Regions from separate parts of the Neobacillus sp. DHD-1R genome, predicted to be linked through region 4. Evidence: predicted binding sites of a transcription regulator. Region 4 holds the regulator's gene; each other region holds the start of a gene.

Region 1 (5,723 bases), 2.2 Mb from region 4:
ATACACAACACTAGCTTCGCTTTTTTTCAACTGCCCTACATTGATCCCCGCATCATCCAAAGGTATGGGCCTTGTTTTGACTCCAAGATCTTGTATCGTAGCTCTTGTTCGGTGAAACCCAGGATTCTCCAACCCAAATATAGGTTCTTTTCCGATTACTAAACATAATAATCCGATTAGCACTTGAGCCCCTGCACCAATAATGATTTGATTAGCCGTGCACTTTACACCTCTTGAGGCAAATAGATGCCGGGCAATTTGTTCTCGTAGTTTCAGTTCCCCTTGAGGATTCCCCGTATAAAATAACTCGCCCTGATCTTGATGTAAAGATTGAACGGTTAATTTTCGCCATATCGCATATGGAAAGTGTGCTAAATCGACCTTCCCCGAATTGAAATCAATTTTAACCTTCTCTTCTACTAGCTCAGGCTCAATCTCCAATTTTCGAGGCGATTTTTGTTCAGAAATAATGTCATCTTCAAAAGTCGTTACAAATAATCCTGTACGAGGTTTACTTTCTACATACCCTTCTGCTATAAGCTGATCGTAGGCTGACTGAATCGTATTTATGCTTACGTCAAGGTAATGTGCTAAATTTCGTTTAGAGGGTAGTTTTTCTGCTGGTTTTATTCTTCCTGATAAAATTTCTTGCTTAATGTAGTTGGCTATTTGGATATACAACGGCTTCTCACTTCTATAATCTAATGCAAGGGTAAGTTCAATCATTCTTTCATCTCCCAAAGACCTACTGGTACCATTAAAATTATCAAATCTGATACTTTTGATTATACCAGATTGTGGTTAAATATTAATTATAGATTCAGAAAAGGAGCTGGGGAAAATGGTTAATGAGCAGACAATTTTAATTAAGGAATTGAAAAATGAAAAGGAATGGAAAGAAGCCTTTCCGGTCATGAAACAATTGAGAACTCATTTAGATGAAAGTAGTTTTCTTCAGTTAGTTCAAGAAGCAACAAAGCAGGAAAATTATAAAATGGCTGCTTTGTATGAAAATAACCAAATTATTGCTGTCACAGGTTTTATGCCTATGGTTACCTTATACAACGGTAGATTTATCTGGGTTTGTGATTTAGTAACAGATTCAAATAGCCGCTCGAGAGGTTATGGGGAAGCACTTCTAGAATATGTTCAGAATTGGTCAAAGGAAAATGGCTATGATATTGTCTCACTCTCATCTGGTTTACAACGGCTGGATGCTCATCGTTTTTACGAAAATAAAATGGACTATGACAAGGTGAGTTATGTATTTTTAAAAAGAATTTAAATAAATTATTATTGATTAAAAAATGGGAAGCTCAGTTTAAGAGCTTCTCTTTATTATGATTCCTGTTTTTTAAGTGATGTGGGATCATCAACTTATTCCTTGGCTTTTTTCGCAGTGTTTGTTGTTTTTTGAACAAATTATAGCCTTTGATTCGGACACAGTTGTTTTAAAATACCTCAAGCCTGTCCGAATGAGCCACCGATTCGGACACAATTGCTTTAAAATACCTCAAGCCTGTCTGAATGAGGCTCTAAGTAGGAAAAAATAGCAACAAAGGTTACGATAAGAGTCTATTCCTTTTTTGATGAAAAATAAGCTCAAGACGTCTAACCAAAGATCGAATTCTGTAAGACTATTCTCCATCCATCTGGATCCTCGATGGTCACACCAGCATTTTTCCAGTAAGGATTTTCTGGTTCTACTGCTTCGTACCCCATCTCAAGTAACCGTTGCACAATTTTATCCCTTGCCTCAAGATCTGGCATATAAAAAACGAGTAAATTATCCTCAGAAGGAGGTGGACATGGGACCGCATCCACATGCTGGGTAAACTCCAAATGATAGGTCGTATTTGGCAGACCCAACATGACTCCATTATATCCATTATGATTTTCAAAATGACCGACGACCTTTAGACCAAGACCATCACGATAAAATTCAACCACTTTTTGTAATTGATTAGTCGGTCTCGCCACTCTGAATTGAACAACTGGGAGATTTTCTGACCAAACTTCATCCATACATTTCACCTCATTACTATCTTTATTTTAATTAAAATATTACCATTTAAAGGATATAAAAGAGAAAACATTTGTTTGATTTTCCACGATTATTTTATTACCTACCCACCGCTCGATATGATCAGGTGCTTTTTTCATATATTTAAAGCTACATGCCCCCTTTTTCCTATATTCATCAATTATTTTTCGTTTGTGATACACATCACTTAGATAATCACTCTCCTATGATATATTTTCAGTGAGAAATATTATCAGTCCTATTTCAAGGAGAAAATGATGATGTCAAAGATTATTAATACTCAACTTCCAGTTTTTCGTTTATGTACCGATTTCCCTGAAATCATCCCGATTATGAAGGAACTTGGTTTTGAAAACATTACGAACCCTCACATGCTGAAAACAGCCGGTCGTGTCATGACCCTTCCGAAAGGCTGCCGGATGAAAGGAATTTCAATAGAAAAAGTAATCGAAACCTTTGAAAAGAATGGATTTACCATAAAACAATAAAGGAGCATTTACCATGAGCGAAATGATTAATAACCGTGAACAAGAACCGATAAGTCAATCAAAGCGACAATCACTATTGAAACAAATTATTAAAGACTTGCATAATGGCAAGAGTGTCGAAGAAGTAAAGGCTCAATTTCAAGAAGCTGCCGGCAGTATTACAGTTGCGGAGATTTCCCAACTTGAACAATCACTTATGGAAGAAGAAGGAATTCCAGTCGAGGAAGTGCAGCGCTTATGTTCGGTCCATGCAGCAATTTTTAAAGGATCGATTGAGGAGATTCATCGTTCTAATAAACCTGAAGAGCAGACAGGCCATCCCATCCATACGTTTACATTAGAAAATAAGGAAATTGATCTGTTAGTTAATTTCAAACTGCAACTCCATTACGATCGGTTTGAAAAAGAAGACAGCAAGGAAAATATCTATAAACTATTAGAAGATTTAAATCTATTACTTGATATAGACAAACATTATAGCCGCAAAGAAAATCTATTGTTTCCCTATTTAGAAAAATACGGGATAATGGGCCCTACCCAGGTCATGTGGGGTGTGGATGACAGAATTCGCGAGGCGATAAAAGAAACAAAAGCGAAATTAACCAATTATAAGGGAGAAAAACAAACCGTAATCAATTCCTTGTACTTTGTCATTCGAGAAGTTAGTGAAATGATTTTTAAAGAGGAAAATATCTTATTCCCGATGGCCTTACAAACATTAACAGAAGACGAATGGGTCAAAATTGCCCATGAAAGTGATGAAATTGGTTATTGTTTAACAGGACCGGCGGGCGTTTGGAAGCCTGAAAGAAAAGGAATTCAAGAGGATGCCTTAACCGACGGATTTATTCGAATGGAAACTGGCATTTTATCTATAAAACAACTGGAACTCATGTTAAATCATTTGCCGGTCGATATTACTTTTATAGATCAAGATGATGTCGTACGCTACTTCTCTCATGGGAAAGAACGAATTTTTGCTCGGACAAAAGCGGTTATTGGACGGACAGTTCAAAACTGCCATCCGCCAAAGAGCGTTCATGTCGTGGAAGAATTATTACAAGATTTTAAAGCAGGAATCAAAGACTGTGAAGATTTTTATATTAAATTTAAAGATAAATATGTGTACATTCGTTATTTTGCTGTACGGGATGAAACTGGTCAATATATGGGAACGCTTGAATTCACGCAAAATATAAGCTCCATTCAAGAAATTCAAGGGGAAAAACGGATTTTGAATTCATAATTATTCCCCCAATCATCACTGAAGATTAATCAATTTTTATGACAAAAGGGTCCCAAAATGTAACGTTTGGGACCCTTCTTTTAAATGGTATAAAATATACCTTATTTCTGTTATTCATTTAATATTTGTAAGATTGTCCGCCATCGATAGGAATAACCGCCGCGTTAATAAATCCTGCTTCATCTGATAATAAGAATGCAACTAAGCTTGCCACTTCTTCAGGTTTTCCAAAGCGCTTCATTGGATTGACGCTGACAAATTGTTTTCCTGCTTCTTCCCAATTTACAGGATCTATTTGTTTAAGTGAAGCTTCGACCATTGGTGTCATAATTGCACCTGGTGCAATGGCTTTAATACTAATACCGTATTGACCATATTCAATCGCAGAGTTTCTTGTTAATCCGACAACACCATGTTTACTTGCGGAATAACCTGATTGGTTCCCCACTCCACGAATTCCGCCAACAGAAGCAGTATTCACTACTGAACCTGAGCCTTGTTTTTTCATAACTTCTAATACATATTTTAACCCATAAAATACGCCATTTAAGTTAACACTTAATACCTTCTGGAATTCGTCTGAGCCATAATCAGCCGTTTCATTTTGTTTTCCTTCAATTCCTGCGTTATTGTGGAATCCATCGATACGGCCATATTTTTTAACGGTTTCATTCACATAATTTTTTACTGCTTCTTCATTTGATACATCGGCAGTAATTAATAATACTTCCGCTTCAGGTACAGCTTCTAAAATTAATTTCTTTGTTGCTTCTAAACCTTCACTTTTTAAATCCACTAAAGAAAGCTTTGCTCCTTCTTTTGCAACTCTTACCGCAGCTGCCTGACCTAAACCTGACCCTGCACCAGTAATTAAAACTACTTTTCCATCAAATCGATTATTCATGGTAGCATCCCCTTGTCATGTTAGTTTGAATACCACAACTATCAAAAGATAGTATTACCCTTAACACCATACCCATACGAATATCTTGAACTGAAATATCTTTATTTAAGAGTATATATTCATAATATACCTACCCTGAAATTTTCCAAGTAAAACGACTTAAGCGAATTTAATTATTTTTTTTAAAAAAACTATGAAAAAAAGAGCCACAGACCAATTTAATTGATCTGCAGCTCTTTCAAACTTCATTGGTAGGCTTAAAAAGGCTAAGTGGTTTTTTGGTGAAATTTCTTTTTCATCCAAAGGAATCCATTGGTTATAACCTTTGCTAGTAGTAGGACCACAACAAAGCAAATAAATAAATGTATATAGCTTATGTTCCCATACATTCTAAATAGACCCATTGTAACAAGGAGGGGTTTAAACACAAATGAAAAAATGATTGCCGTAATGATAGCGTATAAGTAATAATTTTTATTATGATTCCATGTCCATTGATAAATGAGCATAAAGGCGACAGGGATAATACTTGAATCCAAGGATAAACTCGGAAGTGCGGGAATTAATTGGAATGGATAATTCCACAATCCACTATTTAATCCAAAAATATCGATGTACGCAAAGATAATATGGACACTATATCCATAAAATCCGATTTGAAAGATTTTATTCTTATCAATTTTGAAATAAAGGATGATGAGTGGTAATACGAATATAGCAACCATCATCCAGTATTCGAAAGAAGTATAGAGCGAAAAGTCTTTCCAGTAATCCACTAGAGCTTCAGTTGACTCTTTTCTCAATTTTACCGCTTTATCAAATTGTTCAATTCGTACATCTGCCAATCTACTCACCCTTTTATAATTGCTAATTCATGGTTATGGTGATCAATTATAAAAGAACCTATGCAAAATGGCTTATAATTCCTCTTGCCGCTTTTTATTATCTTGGTTCTTGCATGGTTAAAATCTTCGCAGGCGTTTGGACTAAAAGTTGGTAAATGACTTCTTCATCGATACCTGCTTTTCGAAGGTCCGGAAT
Region 2 (5,723 bases), 1.8 Mb from region 4:
TTCGCAAAGCGGGTGATGTTCCAAATGTTCCTTCAGAAGATAAAGTAACAAAAAGAGAATTAGATACGGCAATTCTACTAATCGATCAATTAACTACGATATTTGAACCTGAAAAATATACGGACGAATACCGAACGGCACTTTTAGACTTAATTGAATCAAAACGTAGTGGAAAAGAAACTGTAACCGCTGCAACGAAGGAAGTTGCTTCAAATGTGACCGATTTAATGGCAGCCTTGCAGGCATCGATCGATCGGACAAAGCCAAAAAAAGCAACAGCACCAAGGAAAAAAACAGCAGCCAAAGTAAAAAAGGAAGCATGAGATTTAAAATTGTTTATCAACGTGAACCTTATAAAAGATTTCAAATGACTTCAATGGTCACGTAGGGTGATTTCTACGTGACTGTTTATATTTAGCTAATCTCGATGTTCTTTCCTAAATCTGCTTTGCATAATTTAAATAAGAAAACCATAGAAATGAGGTAGGGTGATGGCCTATAATGTCCTCTTATTTGCAGACCCAGGTGTTGATGATTCTTTTGCTATAATGTATGCCTTACTTAATCCTAAAATAAATTTAATTGGAATTGTCAGTGGTTATGGAAATACTCCAAAGGAGCAATCAGTAAGAAATACTGCCTATTTGTTAACTTTAGGTAACAGAAAGGATATTCCGATAATTGCTGGGACAGCTGGTCCATTGTCCGGTGAACCCATTCAGTATTACCCGGAAATTCATGGAAAAGAAGGACTAGGTCCAATTAAAGTGCCCGATACAATTAAGGATGTAAAGGTCTTTGATTTTAATAAGATACTTGAAATTGTGAACCAATATCAAGAAAATCTGATCATTGTCAATGTCGGAAGAATGACTGAATTGGCCTTGTTGTTCATCATATATGGGAATGATGCCTTAAAGGATGTCGCTGCCTTTTATATTATGGGAGGAGCATTTTTAGTACCTGGTAATATCACAGCTGAAGCAGAAGCGAATTTCTATGTTGATCCAATTGCTGCAAATACTGTGATGGAAAAGGCACATAATATCTACTTGCACCCGCTAAATATAACAAATAAAGCCATCATTACACCAGATATCATTAACTATCTTGCGGAAAACAGTCCGACACCCTTTAAACCATTAATAAAACCAGCCTTTGATTATTATTTCAGAGCTTATCAAAAAAATATACCGGGTATTCAGGGGGCACCGCTGCATGATGTGGTACCACTAATGGCCGTAACCGCACCCAACCTCGTTAAATATATGTCAAGGCGTGTTAAGGTTCAAGAATATGGCGATGCCAAAGGGAAAAGTATTGCTGATTTTCGGCCAAAACCAGATCAAGAACCGCAAAAGACGATGGATTTCATTGGAATGGAGATGGACATTCCAGCATTTATGACCAACTTTTTGGAAATATTTATGAAAGGAAATTTTCAAAAGAGTTAAAAAGACGGATTTCCTTGTTTTTCAAATTGAATTGACTTAAGAATAAAAATGCGATATAATAGAAATACGCTTTAATGTTCGTTAATATTTATTGATTAGGTAGTCGTAACTGCACGAAAATGTGGGTGATGTCTATTGCCGACAGTGTAGGGTACGTCTTTTTTATTATGTTAAATGTACGAGAAATTTAAAGTGAACAAAATGTTGGGGGTAAAATCCATGGAAAACGGTAAAGTAAAATGGTTTAATGCAGAAAAAGGTTTCGGATTTATTGAATCTGAAGGCGGTCAAGATGTATTTGTTCACTTTTCAGCTATCCAATCTGAAGGCTTCAAGACTTTAGAAGAAGGTCAATCTGTATCTTTTGAAATCGTTGAAGGCGCTCGTGGACCACAAGCTGCTAACGTACAAACAGTTTAATTCTCTCAAAATAAAAAGGTGATGCACCAGGTGAAAGCATCACCTTTTTATCTATATATTATTACTAGAAAAATAGTTACCAATTGTAATAACAAAGTGTTCAAAAACAGTCATAACTAATTATAAGGAGTGATCGTTTTGGCGTTTGGTAGAAAAAATGACGAAGAAATTAAATTGGAAGAAACAAAAATTTGGGTTTGCACCTCAGAGAGTTGTAAATGCTGGATTCGTGACAATTTTAAAAGTAGTGAAGTTCCGCTTTGCCCAATTTGCAAAAGTGAAATGAGTCAAACTACAAAAGAACTTCAAGTCATTCATAATCATAGTAAAAATTTTATGTAAAAGTTGTGTTAGGCAGGGAGTAGAAATTACTCCCTGTTTTTTTATACTTCCTTACTATATTGTCTGCAGTATGTAAGGACTAGTTCTTCTTCATCCTCCTCAAGTTCGAAGTCTAACACCTTCTCGCTACCGCGTTCATAAAAGTAATAGCTGCTAATTTTGTCGCCTATTTCCTCCTGAACGAAAATGACTTTTAACCCAATACCATTCTCAGAATATAGTTCGTCCTCTTCATCGATATCAAGTTCAAGGAAAAATTCATAACGTTCTCCTGTTAATAAACCAAATGGGTCTTCTAATTTTTCGACTTCATGGCCTGTAATGTTCAAATGGATCATCCTTTGCAGTTTATTAGACTCTCTTATTATACACATTTTTCTTGATAACCATAAAAGTGATTTTGGTAACATCAATTCCAAGGATTTTGAACTTAATGTGAATAATTGCACAAACTCATTCCAACTTTGCTAGATTAAGGTAAGATTAAAATATATTTAGGGCTTCCTTAGGAATGAAGCCTAAAGGAAAAGTAGGTGGAGATTTTTAGCGTGTATGTGTACATTCACAAGCGAGGAGAGAGGAAATGACTTCAACTACCCAGTCAATACATAACCAATTACAGCCATTTTTATTATCTAGAAAAAATTTTTACCAGTTTCTTTATACCTTGTTTTTGGAAACAGATGAGAAAACCTTAATTGAATTAGGTACATTGGAAAATTTTGATGAACTAAAGGAATTTCATGAAGGAGGGAGCATTCTCGCTTCTTTTTTTAATCGTTTGACCTATCATCAAATCAGTAAAGAAAGAGAGGAATATCAACGTTTATTTATTGGACCAGGCTCATTGGTTGCGCCTCCTTGGGAGTCTTACTATAGGAGTAAAGAGCATTTATTATTTGAAAAGTGGACATTCCAAATAAGAGAACAATATCATCAATTTGGATTGAAATATGAAAAAGAAAATAATTATCCTGATGATCATTTATTGCTTGAATTAGAATTTATGATGTTTCTCATGGAGCTAAGCTTGAAGGAAGAACAAAAAGAAAAAATTGAAAATTTACTTTATAATCAAATTCAATTTCTTGAAGATCATTTGACCATTTGGATTCCGCATTTTTGTAAAAGAATAATAGATAATACCAATAGTCAATTATATCTAGGTGCCGCTATGCTGTTGGAGGATTTTTTACACTTTGATTTAACATCTCTATTGGAAGTAAGGGAGGCGTTAGCCGATGTCTGAAAATAGCCATTTAAAGAATTTATTATCAAATAAAATGCAAAGAAGAACTTTTTTGAAATGGTCCGGGGCTATTGGGATTCCTGTTATTGCTGGGGGAATCGGGACAAAAATGCTGGTTGATCGTAAAGAAAAAGTAAAACCAGTAAGTGCCAAAGACAAGGAAAAAATAATCTCAACTTGCAGTATTAATAATTGTGGCGGGCGCTGTGTCATTAAAGCCCATGTCAAGGATGGAGTAGTTGTTCGTGTAAGCACTGATACACAAGAAGGAGGGGATTTGTCGACTCCGCCACTTAGGGCATGTGTTAGGGGACGAAACTATCGAAATTTACTTTACCATCCAGACCGCTTAAAGTTCCCAATGAAAAGGGTTGGGAAACGGGGCGAAGGGAAATTTGAAAGGATTACTTGGGAAGAGGCAGTCGATACAATTGCTTCTGAAGTAAAACGAATTGGTGAAAAATATGGTCCTGAATCAAGATATGTAAACTATGCTTCCGGACAAAGTTGGGGACTGCACGGTGGGCAAAGTGCGGCAAAAAAACTATTGTCCCTTACAGGCGGTTACTTGAATTCCCGAAATGATTATAGCTCTGGTGCAGGAAATGTTGCCACCCCTTATACTTACGGCACTAATAATTCGGGGAGCAGTTTTGATTCGCTTTTGCATACAAAATATATTATTTTATGGGGCCAAAATCCCTCAGAAATGATTTTTTCAACCCCCTATCGTGAATATTTAATGCAGGCAAAGAAAAATGGAGCAAAAATTGTCGTGATCGACCCAAGATATACAGATACAGCCATTGCATTTGCAGATGATTGGATCCCGATTCGGCCAACGACGGATAATGCCATGATGGACGCTATGGGGTATGTCATTATTACCGAAAAACTTCATGACCAAGCCTTCCTTGATAAATATTGTATTGGATTTGACGGCGAACATATGCCAAAGGGTGTATCCAAAGATGAATCAGTAAAAAGTTATTTACTTGGTGAAAGAGATGGTGTGCCAAAAACCCCGGAATGGGCTGAAAAAATTTGTGGTGTACCTGCAGGTAAAATTCGAGAAATAGCCCGAGAGTATGCTACGAATAAGCCTGCGGCACTTATCCAAGGCTGGGCCGCCCAGCGACAAGCCTATGGTGAACAATTCATGCGCGGTGGTGCCCAGTTGGCTTGTATCACTGGAAATGTTGGCAAATTAGGTGGTTGGGCCGCAGGAACGGGCTATTGGAGCCGCTCAAACATTGTTTATCCATTCTCCTATGAAAATCCGGTTAAGGCATCCATCCCATGCTTCCTTTGGACAACGGCTGTAGAAAAAGGAACAGAGATGACAGCTGCAGACGGATTAGAAGGTACAGAAAAGTTAACGACAAATATTAAATCGATTTTTAACATGGCCGGAAATATGCTTATTAATCAGCATGCGGATATCAACAAAACTCGTAAGCTGCTAGAAGATGAAAGCAAAGTAGAATTTATAGTTGTTAGTGATCTCTTTATGACCCCAAGTGCAAAGTTCGCAGACATTTTATTACCAGGTACAACCTTTTTTGAACGATATGATATCGGTACACCATGGTGTTTTGGAGATTATGTTGTATTTGGCGATAAAACAATTGATCCATTATATGAATGCCGTGATGAATATGATGTGTTTGCTGACGTTGCAGACAAATTAGGCCTTAAGGATAGCTTTACGGAGGGACGGTCAACTCTTGATATTGTTAAAGAGAGTGTGGATAGAACCAAAAAAGAGCTAGATCCAAACTTCCCGACATTTGAGGAATTTCGAAAACAAGGGGTCCATCATTTTAAATTTGATGAACCACTAGTTGGTTTTAAAGGAAATATTGAAGACCTTGATAAAAATCCATTCGCCACTCCATCAGGGAAAATCGAGTTATTCTCAAAATCTTTATGGGATATGAATCAACATGATGAAATTCCAGCTATTTCAAAATATATTAGTTCATGGGAAGGACCTGAGGATCCATTAATAGAAAAGTATCCTCTTCAACTCATCAGCTGGCATTATAAGCGAAGATGTCATTCCACCTATGATAATCAAGAGTGGCTTGAAGAAGCAGCCAAGCAAGAAATGTGGCTGAATCCTAAGGATGCAGAAAAACGAGGTATTAAAGATGGTGACCGTGCTCAAGTGTTTAATGAGCGGGGTTCGCTAGTGATAGATGTAAAAGTCACACCACGTATTACTCCGGGGGTAGCAGGAATTCCTCAAGGTGCTT
Region 3 (5,723 bases), 1.9 Mb from region 4:
ATCATCAATACGGCGATGCAATAATTGATTCAATTGATCTGGATCGACACGCAATAATGCGGTCTTCTTATCAATAATTCCCTCTTCCACCATTTCAACAGCAATTCGAATAGCTGCTTGTGCCGTGCGCTTCCCATTTCGTGTTTGAAGGATAAAAAGCTTTCCACGTTCTACGGTGAACTCAATATCCTGCATCTCTTTATAATGCTGCTCAAGTCGTTTGCATGTATCAGAAAATTGTTTGTAAACACTTGGCATTTCGTCCTTCAAAGTAGCAATCGGCTGCGGAGTGCGAATTCCCGCAACCACATCTTCCCCTTGGGCATTGATTAAATATTCCCCATAAAGGACATGCTCACCTGTTGAAGGATTTCTAGTGAAGGCTACACCCGTACCAGAATCATTTCCCATATTACCGAAGACCATACTTTGAATATTAACGGCAGTCCCTAAGTGATCAGGAATTTTATTAAGCCGGCGGTAAACGATTGCACGTTGATTGTTCCAAGAATTGAATACAGCATTTATAGCAAGGAACAGCTGTTCTTTTGGATCTTGTGGAAAATCTTTTCTTGTATGTTTTTTAACAATTCCTTTATAACCAACTATAACTTCCTTCCAGTCTTCTGATGTCATTTCAGGGTCAGAGGAATAACCCTTATGTTCGCGAGTTTCTTCTAAAAATTGTTCAAAATAGTAGGTATCAATTTCAAGGACCACATTACTAAACATTTGAATAAAACGGCGGTAAGAATCATAAGAGAACCGAGGATTATTCGTTAATTTAGCCATACCCACAACTGTTTCATCATTCATTCCTAGGTTCAAAATGGTATCCATCATACCAGGCATGGAAAAAACGGAACCGGAACGAACGGAAACCAGCAATGGATTTTGCGGATCGCCTAATTTTTTACCCATCTTTTCTTCTAAACGGGTCAGGGCTTCTAAGGTTTGTTTTTCTACTATGGCTGGAATGGTTTTACTAGTTTCATAGTAAGCATTGCAAGCTTGGGTAGTGATGGTGAATCCATATGGGACTGGCAGACCGATACGTGTCATTTCTGCTAGATTTGCCCCTTTTCCTCCAAGTAAATCTCTCATATTACTATTACCCTCATGAAATAAGTACACAAATTTATCCATAGTTTAAAAGCTCCTCTCTTTTTTTAACACTTCTAAAATTAAGCCGGCCGTTTCTTCTACTGCCTTATTTGATACATCAATGACAGGACAGCCAACTCTTTTCATAATTTTTTCAGCATGATCTAATTCTTTTAAAATCCGCTCAAAGCTGGCATAATTGGCCTGTGAAGCTAGCCCCAATGCTTTCAGACGCTCCTTACGAATTTCATTTAATTTATCAGGAGAAATGATTAATCCAATGCAATTCTTTCTTGGTATTTGAAACAATTCGTCTGGCGGCTGTACCTCAGGAACTAAAGGAACATTGGCTACCTTAAAGCGTTTATGGGCTAAGTACATCGATAGTGGTGTCTTCGAGGTCCGAGATACACCAATTAAAACGATGTCAGCCTTGGTAATTCCTCTTGGGTCGCGTCCATCATCATATTTAACGGCAAATTCAATCGCTTCAATTTTTCGGAAGTATTCTTCATCCAGTTTTCGCATCAAACCAGGTTGGTGATGGGGCACCTTATTAAATTTAGTGGTAAAAGCATTCATCAACGGACTTAGTAAATCTACTGCCAAAATTCCTTCTTCAGCAGCTCTTCGATCTAGATATTCTTTTAATGCTGGAATAACAATCGTATAAGCAATAATCGAATGAGCGTCTTTGGCTAACAAGATGACATCTTCAATATCTTCAAGGTCATCCACATAAGAATTACGGCGAATATCAACATGGCCGCCATTAAATTGTGTTGCCACTGCTTTTACAACAAACTCAGCCGTTTCCCCTACTGAGTCAGATACCACATAGACAACTTCTTTCTTTACCAAAATTTCAGCCACTCCTCTTAGTTTGATTTTTCATCCATAATTTCTAAATATGCTCGTGTTATCGTTGTTTTCGTAATGCGACCCACTAGCAAATATGTATTTGTTTGCCCGTCCACATTCTTTACAACCGGTAAAGAGTCAATGTGGTTGTGAATCATTTTTTTTGCAGCTTCAAGCAAAGTTTCTTCTGGATTAATCGTGATGATATTCGGCATTCTCGTCATTATGACACTTACAGGCAGATCATGAAGATTTTGATTTCCTAGTGATGCTCTGAGCAAATCCTTTCTAGAAATCACCCCTGTTAAATGGCCGTCAGCATCAACAGCGTAAAGTGTTCCAACATCCTCTAAAAATAACTGAACAATTGCATCATAAACCGAGGTTGATTTTCCCACCACAATTGGAAGGGCCTTATAATCATTGACCTTCTGATGAAGGTATTTTTCCGCTTGATGCTTATTAGGAAATTTTTCATTATAAAAATATCCTACTCTTGGTCTCGCATCTAAATTTCCTGACATAGTTAAGATGGCAAGATCAGGTCTTAACGCTGCTCGTGATAGTGAAAGCTTTTCTGCAATCTCTTTCCCCGTTATCGGTCCATTTTCTTTAACAATATCCAGGATTTCGTCCTGACGCTTGGTAAGTTTAATCATTACCACCCCCTTAATCACCTTAATATGTTATATTCTATGTATTTATTATAAATGTGTTATACTTATTTGTATATAGTATATAACATTTAATATTAAATCGGTACAATAATTTGAATAAAACATCACAATTAATTAAAATTTTAATATTCTGAATTATATAAACAAACAAAATCCCGTTGCATGAGACGGGATTTTGTTTCTTTTATAAAAATTATGTTTAAATTTTATAGTGATTTGAATCACAATATAAATTCCATCTTTTTTATATACTTAAAAGAGTAAAATTCGAGAGGAGATTTTGATATGCAAGGATTATTTGGTAAGGGTCCAACTGCCCTTTCCGAGGGCTTAAATAAATTAATAAGTGAACATCACCCATTAAGAAACAATATGGAACTTTTAATTTCCTTATGTAATAAAGTTGAGGACGAGCAAGGTACTGCTTTTGAACAATTAATTCAGGAAGTAAAAGAGTTTTTCAGAAACCTAGAGTTTCATTCAGTCCGTGAAGAAGATATCTTATTTCGGATGATGGAAAAATACATTGGCCAACATGGAGGTCCAATAGCTGTAATGGAAGCTGAACACGAACAGGCAAGAGAATTGATCAATGAATTTTTTATAAATACTAAAACCCCTAAAGAAAGTTCAATAGATGACATGATTAAAAATGCAAATCTTATTAATAATGCGGTCAATATTCTTTTACAGCATTTCATGAAAGAAGAACAGGTCCTTTACCCAATGGCAGAGCGGATGTTTACGGAAGCTGAAAAAGAAATTGTTTTCCAAAAGGTTTCAGAATAGCAATTTATTCCAAGCCCAAACTACGATAGGTTGGGCCTTTTCCTTCAAGCGAAGGCGACTTAAAAAAAACAAAAAGGCCTTCAACATATTAGTTGAAAGCCTTTTTGTAACAATTCCCTGATACCGGTGGCCGGGGTCGAACCGACACTCCTCAAGGAACAGGATATTTTAAAATCTGATATTTTTAAAAATATTAAAACATCAATAGTTAACACAATTATTTAGAATAATGTATTGAATCCATCAGAGAGAACAATTTATTGAACTTCTTATAATAATTATTGTTTTATTACCAAACGTATAAATGACTAAGCATCCTTTATTTCGGAATTATTCTGCGACTACGATGAGAATTTTCCCTTTTTTCACATCTTCTTCATATTGGCGAGCTTCTTCTTCATCCAATCCAATCTCCTGTAAGGCCCCGGTTAAACCGCCGGCTTTGGCAGCAGCACCAGATACAGCTCCACCCAGGGTTAATAATAACGGACCTGCCGCTATTATTGGACCGATGCCAGGAAGTGCTAGGGCACTCATTCCTACGAAAAAACCAGCCAATCCGATTATTCCACCAGCCGTTGCCCCTGCAATGATTCCTTCCGTTTCTTTAAGTTTCACTTGGTCACCATTCGATTCCAATCCTTCGATATTTTTTGCTAGAATAGAGATCTGCTCAAAGTTGTAGCCCTTCCTATGTAAATCCTCTACCGCTGTCTGTGCCTGTTTTTCAGTTTCATAAACACCTATGATTCGTTTTTCCATGAGCGATTATCTCCTTTACATGATGTACTAATTAAATTCCCTCTCAGGAAAATTTCAATCATGCAAAATTCTAGAAAATGATCATTAATCTTTAATTTAGTCAACTTCCAGCTTATCGCAGAGAGGATCAGCTAATTGATAATATTCACTTCAACTCGTACTGATACATTCTTGGGGAAATGTATACTTTTGCACCACTCATCGGGCATATAAAAATAAAACAGACTCCAACATAATAGTTAAAGTCTGTTTTCTATTTCGAATTATTTGATACCGATGGTCGGGGTCGAACCGACACTCCTCACGGAACACGATTTTGAGTCGTGCGCGTCTGCCAATTCCGCCACATCGGCAAATATTAAATAAAAATCCCATAGTACAATCAGGAATTTATGAAGAAAAAATTTGGCAGGGGCAGCAGGAATCGAACCCACACCAAAGGTTTTGGAGACCTTTGTTCTACCTTTAAACTATGCCCCTATTTGTGGTGGAGGGGGACGGATTCGAACCGCCGAACCCGGAGGGAGCGGATTTACAGTCCGCCGCGTTTAGCCACTTCGCTACCCCTCCACATATAAAAGAGAATTAAAACTGGAGGAGGAAGAGGGATTCGAACCCCCGCGCGGTATGACCCGCCTGTCGGTTTTCAAGACCGATCCCTTCAGCCAGACTTGGGTATTCCTCCATTTTATAAAAAGGTTAATTGTGTTTAAGTAGCGGCGGAGGGGATCGAACCCCCGACCTTACGGGTATGAACCGTACGCTCTAGCCAGCTGAGCTACACCGCCATAAAATAAATTTTAAAATGTTTGGTGGAGTCTAGGGGGATCGAACCCCTGACCTCCTGCGTGCAAAGCAGGCGCTCTCCCAGCTGAGCTAAGACCCCATAATGGCATGAATTGAATGGTCGGGAAGACAGGATTCGAACCTGCGACCCCTTGGTCCCAAACCAAGTGCTCTACCAAGCTGAGCTACTTCCCGTAAAAATGCGCCCTGAGAGATTCGAACTCCCGACCTTTTGATTCGTAGTCAAACACTCTATCCAGCTGAGCTAAGGGCGCATATAAATTTATTGTAATGGTGCCGAGGACCGGAATCGAACCGGTACGGTAGTCACCTACCGCAGGATTTTAAGTCCTGTGCGTCTGCCAGTTCCGCCACCCCGGCACTATTGGAGCGGAAGACGGGATTCGAACCCGCGACCCCCACCTTGGCAAGGTGATGTTCTACCACTGAACTACTTCCGCAAAAAACTTTGGTGCGGGTGAAGGGAGTCGAACCCCCACGCCTTGCGGCGCCAGATCCTAAGTCTGGTGCGTCTGCCAATTCCGCCACACCCGCATATTCAATTAAGTAAAAAGCATGGTGCCGGCGAGAGGACTTGAACCCCCAACCTACTGATTACAAGTCAGTTGCTCTACCAATTGAGCTACCCCGGCATATTGATTGAAAATATAGTATGGTGGAGGATGACGGGATCGAACCGCCGACCCTCTGCTTGTAAGGCAGATGCTCTCCCAGCTGAGCTAA
Region 4 (5,723 bases):
TTTGGACCAACCAGAGCAATACTTTCCCCTTTATACGCCCGGAAAGTGATCGCCTCTGAAACCATTTCCCCTTGATACCCAATCGCTAAAGAATCTACCATCAAAACATCATTACCACTTTGTTTTTCGATCTCAAAGGAGAATGCAGCCGATTTCTCGTCCCCAAGTGGCCGATCCATCATCTCCATTTTTTCAAGCTTTTTTCGGCGGCTTTGCGCCCGTTTGGTCGTTGAGGCCCTTGCTAAATTCCGATTAATAAAATCTTGCAGGTTAGCGACCTCTTGCTGTTGTTTTTCATAAAGTTTTAAGTCACGTTCATAATTGGCCGCTTTTTGTTCAAGGTAAGCACTATAGTTACCTGTAAACCGCCCAATTTGCTTGCGCGATACCTCGTAAACCTGTGTGACGACTTTGTCTAAAAAGTAACGGTCATGAGAGACAATTAAAATGGCCCCTTCATAACTTTGCAGATATTGCTCAAGCCAGGAAAGAGTTTCAATATCAAGATGGTTGGTCGGTTCGTCCAAAATTAGAATATCCGGTTTGGTTAACAATAGCTTTCCTAAGGCAAGCCTTGTTTTTTGCCCGCCGCTTAAACTTGAAATCATCAAGGAACTTTCATTAAAATGTAACCCATGTAAAACAGAGCGAATATCGGCTTCGTATTGATAGCCTCCCTGCTCTTTAAACTTCACTTGAAGTTGATCATATTCAGATAAGATTCGCTCGTATTTTCCAGTGTCTTCGTATACACTAGAATCGGCCATTTTAGTCTCCAGCTGCCGCAATGACTTTTCCATCGACAACAGATGTTGGAAAACGGTCAACATTTCATCCCAAATGGATAAATTGGACTCAAGGCCAGTATTCTGAGCTAAATAGCCTATGGTCACTTCTTTGGGTTTGATGATCTCGCCGCCATCATGTGACAAATGCCCGGCAATAATCTTCAATAATGTTGATTTGCCGGCACCATTACGGCCAACAAGGGCAACACGGTCCCGTGTTTGTAATTCCAGTTTTATATTAGATAAAATAAGGTCAGCACCATAATATTTTTGTAGTTGATTCACTTGCAATAAAATCATTTTATTCACCTCTATTAACTATAATTAGTGTACCGTATATCCTGAACATCGGCAATAAAGCGGGGCTTTCGATTGGCGGGATTTCTTTTATCAGCGAAAAAATGTATATTTAGTGCAAACTTTCACACACATACTAGTGAAAATAGTGTATTATTTTGGGGTAGGGGGATTTATTGATGGCTGAATTTACTCATTTTAATGAAGAGGGCAGAGCAAAAATGGTCGATGTCAGTGACAAACCAGAGACGGCACGAACGGCTCTTGCACATTCTAGTATTACTGTTAGCAAAGAAATTTTTGATAAAATAACGAACAATGAAATGAAAAAAGGCGATGTCTTAGCAGTAGCCCAAGTTGCAGCGGTGATGGCTGCCAAAAAGACATGGGACATCATTCCGATGTGTCACCCTATTCCATTAACAGGGATCAATATTTCTTTTTCATGGGAAAAAGGGCAAAATGAGAACTACCAATTATCTATAGTTGCAGCTGTAAAAACAAAAGGGAATACAGGTGTGGAAATGGAAGCGCTCACAGCTGCTTCTGCCTGTGCCTTAACCGTTTATGATATGTGTAAAGCAGTCGATAAAAGCATGGTCATTGGACCGACTTATTTAGTCGAGAAGACGGGCGGTAAGAACGGTGATTTTAAGCGAAGCGAACAAGTTAAATAAAAGGAAGGGGTGTGGGAGAGTATGAGTAACGAAACGACAAAGATACCACAGGCGACAGCGAAACGGCTGCCCCTCTATTATCGGTTTTTGAAAAACCTGCATACTGCTGGGAAGCAAAGGGTATCATCAGCGGAATTAAGTGAGGCGGTAAAGGTAGATTCAGCCACTATTCGCAGGGATTTTTCCTATTTTGGGGCCTTGGGGAAAAAGGGCTATGGCTACAACGTCAATTACCTTTTAACATTCTTTCGGAAAACGCTTGATCAAGATGAATTAACAAAGGTTGCATTAATTGGCGTCGGAAATCTAGGAACAGCTTTCTTAAACTATAACTTTTTAAAAAATAATAACACTAAAATAGAGTGTGGCTTTGATGTGGATCCGGCAAAAATGGGAACGAAGATCCGTGAGGTGCCCGTGTATCACATGGATGAATTGGAGAATGTGTTAACGGAGGAAAAAATCTCGGTCGCCATCCTTACCGTTCCTGCGCCCGTTGCACAAATGATTACGGATCGGCTTGTGAATGCAGATGTAAAAGCAATCTTAAATTTTACGCCGGCAAGATTAAATGTGCCTGCATCAATTAGGGTGCATCACATTGATTTAGCAGTAGAGCTGCAATCCTTGATCTACTTTTTAAAACATTATCCGACAGAAGATATAGAAGAATAAGAAAAGGGTCAGACCCCCATGTTAACATTCAATCTATAATCGCTAATTGAAAAGGTCAGCGATATGTTGAAGTTAGGGGGGCAGGCCCTTTTTTTTTGTGCTCAAGTCTAACTTTACAACGTAACAGTGTTATGTTACATTAGAAATAGAAAGGGGTTTTCAATCATGAGCGAGGAGTTAATATCTAAAAAGGATTTACTGGATTATGCAGGAATTTCTTACGGACAGCTATATAGATGGAAGCGTAAAGATTTAATTCCGGAAGAATGGTTTATTCGAAAATCAACCTTTACGGGTCAAGAAACCTTTTTCCCTAAAGAAAAAATCTTAGAGAGAATTAACAAGATACAAACCATGAAAGAAAATTTGTCATTAGATGAACTAGCAGATATGTTTTCACCTAATATTAGTGATATGCAGTTAGACAAAGATGATTTAGTAAAACGTAACATTGTTTCGAATGAAGTGATGAATTTTTATTTAGAACAAGATAAAGGCAGCAACGATAAATTTAATTTTTCACGCATGTTGGAGATATATGTATTAGAGAAACTTTTAGAATCAGGCGATATAAACTTAGATGAAGGAAAAATGCTGCTTCAGCTGTTAAAAGACAATGAGCAGCTCATTAAGCAAAAAAGCTGTGACTTGATCATTACTCGTAAGCTTGGAGTGTCATCCTGTCTGTTACTGATAAATGCAGAAGACTTCCATTTTGAAAAGGGAACAAAAATAATCGTGTCTCTATCGCTTATGGGGTGTATGGAAGAAATTAAAGCAAAATTATTATAAAGGAGACTGGCAATGGATACGAAAAGTAGAGGAGACTTGGTCATTAATGGATTAGGTTCGTCTAACGGAGGCCACTTCCATTTAGTAACGGTTAATGGTAGAGGAACGATCAACAGTGACGTGCAGTGTACGGCGTTTGAGTGCAATGGGTCAGGTACAATGAAGGGGAATGTGGGAGCGGATACCGTCAAAGTGAACGGGAATGCCCGCTTTAATGGGAATATCGAGGCGGAAAAGCTTTCTGTTGAAGGAACGGCAAGGATTGATGAAAACCTCTATGTAAAACAGTTAAAGGTTTCAGGCAAAGTCACGGTTGGTGGAAAAGTAAAATGTGATGAAATCAATCTTCGAGGTCTTTTTGCGGTGAAGGATGATTGTGAAGCGGAGCTTTTTAAAGGGGAATATCGGTTTACCATTGGCGGGCTCTTAAATGCCGATCAAGTTAATATTAAGATTTATGGTGAATGTAAAGCGACAGAAATTGGCGGTCAAACCATTATTGTCAAGCAGCATAAAGGGTCTTTTTTCAGCACTTTATTTAAATCCTTTTTCAAATCGCAATTAGAAGCGGACATCATTGAAGGAGACATCGTTGAGCTAGAAAATACAAAAGCGAAAGTCGTGCGGGGTCATCAAGTCAAGATTGGCGCCAACTGCCAAATAGGTGTCGTAGAATACACCAAAGAATTTTCACAGGATAAAAATGCCGTTATTAGTGACATTCGAAAGGTTTAAGGGAGGGGAAGAACATGGGAAATAGCAAAAACCTTATCATTAATGGCACAGGAAGTTACCCCGGAGGCCAATACGATAAAATCAGCATTCGTGGCGAAGGAACGATTGTGAATGATGTCGAATGTTCTGCTTTTCGTGTCTATGGCACAAGTGAAGCAAACGGAAATGTGACAATCGGAACTGCCAAAATTTTAGGTGAGGCAGAATTTAATGGAAATGTGAGAGTGAAAGAAACACTCGTCATGGGAACCATGAAGGTCGACAAACAAGCCAAATTGGAAAAAATGAAAATCCTTGGTTTGCTGGAAGTGGAGGAAGGCCTCAGTGGTGATGAAGCTATCATAAAAGGAAGTATCGCCGTAAAGGGAGATGTCGAATATGAATTGTTTGATTCAAGCGGCGGCTTTGAAATCAAAGGATTATTATCAGCAGATACAATTAAAATCGGCTTGCGCTTTGGTGAAAGTACAGCAGAGGAGATTGGCGGCGGAAAAATCACGGTGAAAAGAAAGAAAAATTCTCTGCTTCCCTTTGGCAAAGAGGTCGGCACACTTGCTGCCAAGGTGATTGAAGGCGATGAAATTTATTTAGAAAATACAACGGCAGACGTAGTTCGAGGCAATACCGTCAAAATTGGACCTAGTTGTCTCATTGGCGTCGTGGAATATACCCATGAAATGACACAAGACCCATCCTCCACAATTAAAACAAAAACCAAGGTGTAAATAATAGAAAAGGTGTCAGGCACCCATGTGAATTCTTCACATGGTGCCTGACACCTTTTTTTATTTTTTCTTTTTAATTTTGTCTTTGTATTTCATGTAAAACAGGATGATTTTTAGACCTGAGCCAAAATCAAAGGTGGCTAACAAAACGAGGAGATAGCTGAAAAAGCCCCATCCGTTTCGTTGGACATCGTCGATGGCGAAATAGGTAAATAACCCGCCAAGCAGGAAGTAAATAAATCCGGAAAACAAAGGTGAACGTCTCATAGAAAGCCTCCGATAAAGTTTTGAACCGCCTCCGCCTCACGCTGAAGTCTTTCAATATCGTCTTTGTAAACAGATTGCACTAATACCACCATAGTATTCATGGTGACATGGGCAAATATCGGCACCAAAATGTGCTTGGTTTTGACATAAAGAAAGGCGAATGTAAATCCCATTGCCGCGTACATCAAAATATGAACGGGTTCCATATGGGCTATGGCGAAAATAACAGAACTAATGACTGCTGAAAGAAAAAAGTTGAATCGTTTATAAAGAGCACCAAAAATAATTTTTCTGAACACAATTTCTTCTAATATTGGACCGATGATGCTAGTAACCAAAATCGCCAATGGGAAAGCTTCGATGATATGAAGTATGCTTTGTGTGTTCTCAGACCCCATTTTAATGCCTAACAGTGTTTCAATATATGCTGCTGCATACTGGGAGAATAATGCCAAAAAGATTCCTAAAATGGCCCACATGACCGAATAACTTAATGAATGACCCCTTTTGTCGAGGCTTCGCATGTTCATTTCTTTTCTTAATAAAAACAAAATGATGAGCAGGGCAATGGTAAAACTAGCAACCAGCCAAACAGGAACAGCAAGACCCTTACTAATTCCTAGAAATACCAAAAACGGAAGACCGGCAAGACTCGAAAACTGCATAACAATGTAAACAACGATGATCCACCAATATTCTTTTTTCAAATGGTTAACTCCTTTTACTAATATCTATACCCATGAACGAGTAACTTATGATTTTGCAAA

Evidence for each region. The regulator Rex, encoded in region 4, represses fermentation and respiration genes when NADH is low (regulators of the CRP and FNR family bind a similar motif). The targets are predictions, from matches to a motif close to TTGTGAAATATTTCACAA.
Region 1: AC3ANL_RS13910 (DUF1858 domain-containing protein) is a predicted target of Rex. The motif match lies at 2,216-2,233, and genes of this name have one in related genera.
Region 2: AC3ANL_RS16270 (TorD/DmsD family molecular chaperone) is a predicted target of Rex. The motif match lies at 2,650-2,667, and genes of this name have one in related genera.
Region 3: AC3ANL_RS15535 (hemerythrin domain-containing protein) is a predicted target of Rex. The motif match lies at 2,852-2,869, and genes of this name have one in related genera.

The regions. Positions count from the first base shown of each region.
Region 1 covers NZ_CM173232.1:2,873,745-2,879,467, forward strand. The annotation lists gene pdxR (MocR-like pyridoxine biosynthesis transcription factor PdxR) at 1-726, opposite strand, end outside; gene AC3ANL_RS13900 (GNAT family N-acetyltransferase) at 842-1,285, shown strand; gene AC3ANL_RS13905 (VOC family protein) at 1,612-2,025, opposite strand; gene AC3ANL_RS13910 (DUF1858 domain-containing protein) at 2,305-2,532, shown strand; gene AC3ANL_RS13915 (DUF438 domain-containing protein) at 2,546-3,778, shown strand; gene AC3ANL_RS13920 (glucose 1-dehydrogenase) at 3,897-4,682, opposite strand; gene AC3ANL_RS13925 (CBO0543 family protein) at 4,949-5,527, opposite strand; gene AC3ANL_RS13930 (phosphotriesterase family protein) at 5,625-5,723, opposite strand, start outside.
Region 2 covers NZ_CM173232.1:3,336,605-3,342,327, reverse strand. The annotation lists gene ku (non-homologous end joining protein Ku) at 1-323, shown strand, start outside; gene AC3ANL_RS16290 (nucleoside hydrolase) at 492-1,454, shown strand; gene AC3ANL_RS16285 (cold-shock protein) at 1,674-1,874, shown strand; gene AC3ANL_RS16280 (cold-shock protein) at 2,013-2,216, shown strand; gene AC3ANL_RS16275 (DUF6509 family protein) at 2,258-2,554, opposite strand; gene AC3ANL_RS16270 (TorD/DmsD family molecular chaperone) at 2,800-3,465, shown strand; gene AC3ANL_RS16265 (DMSO/selenate family reductase complex A subunit) at 3,458-5,723, shown strand, end outside.
Region 3 covers NZ_CM173232.1:3,207,312-3,213,034, forward strand. The annotation lists gene ppdK (pyruvate, phosphate dikinase) at 1-1,146, opposite strand, end outside; gene AC3ANL_RS15525 (pyruvate, water dikinase regulatory protein) at 1,150-1,965, opposite strand; gene ccpN (transcriptional regulator CcpN) at 1,983-2,624, opposite strand; gene AC3ANL_RS15535 (hemerythrin domain-containing protein) at 2,928-3,431, shown strand; gene AC3ANL_RS15540 (general stress protein) at 3,762-4,193, opposite strand; tRNA gene AC3ANL_RS15545 (tRNA-Leu) at 4,465-4,546, opposite strand; tRNA gene AC3ANL_RS15550 (tRNA-Trp) at 4,600-4,673, opposite strand; tRNA gene AC3ANL_RS15555 (tRNA-Tyr) at 4,679-4,763, opposite strand; tRNA gene AC3ANL_RS15560 (tRNA-Ser) at 4,786-4,878, opposite strand; tRNA gene AC3ANL_RS15565 (tRNA-Met) at 4,908-4,981, opposite strand; tRNA gene AC3ANL_RS15570 (tRNA-Ala) at 5,004-5,079, opposite strand; tRNA gene AC3ANL_RS15575 (tRNA-Pro) at 5,098-5,174, opposite strand; tRNA gene AC3ANL_RS15580 (tRNA-Arg) at 5,181-5,254, opposite strand; tRNA gene AC3ANL_RS15585 (tRNA-Leu) at 5,272-5,360, opposite strand; tRNA gene AC3ANL_RS15590 (tRNA-Gly) at 5,366-5,440, opposite strand; tRNA gene AC3ANL_RS15595 (tRNA-Leu) at 5,450-5,534, opposite strand; tRNA gene AC3ANL_RS15600 (tRNA-Thr) at 5,557-5,632, opposite strand; tRNA gene AC3ANL_RS15605 (tRNA-Val) at 5,654-5,723, opposite strand, start outside.
Region 4 covers NZ_CM173232.1:5,103,426-5,109,148, reverse strand. The annotation lists gene AC3ANL_RS25105 (ABC-F family ATP-binding cassette domain-containing protein) at 1-1,088, opposite strand, end outside; gene moaC (cyclic pyranopterin monophosphate synthase MoaC) at 1,265-1,762, shown strand; gene AC3ANL_RS25095 (redox-sensing transcriptional repressor Rex) at 1,784-2,437, shown strand; gene AC3ANL_RS25090 (YhbD family protein) at 2,603-3,229, shown strand; gene AC3ANL_RS25085 (polymer-forming cytoskeletal protein) at 3,242-3,964, shown strand; gene AC3ANL_RS25080 (cytoplasmic protein) at 3,979-4,689, shown strand; gene AC3ANL_RS25075 (YdiK family protein) at 4,750-4,956, opposite strand; gene AC3ANL_RS25070 (CPBP family intramembrane glutamic endopeptidase) at 4,953-5,663, opposite strand.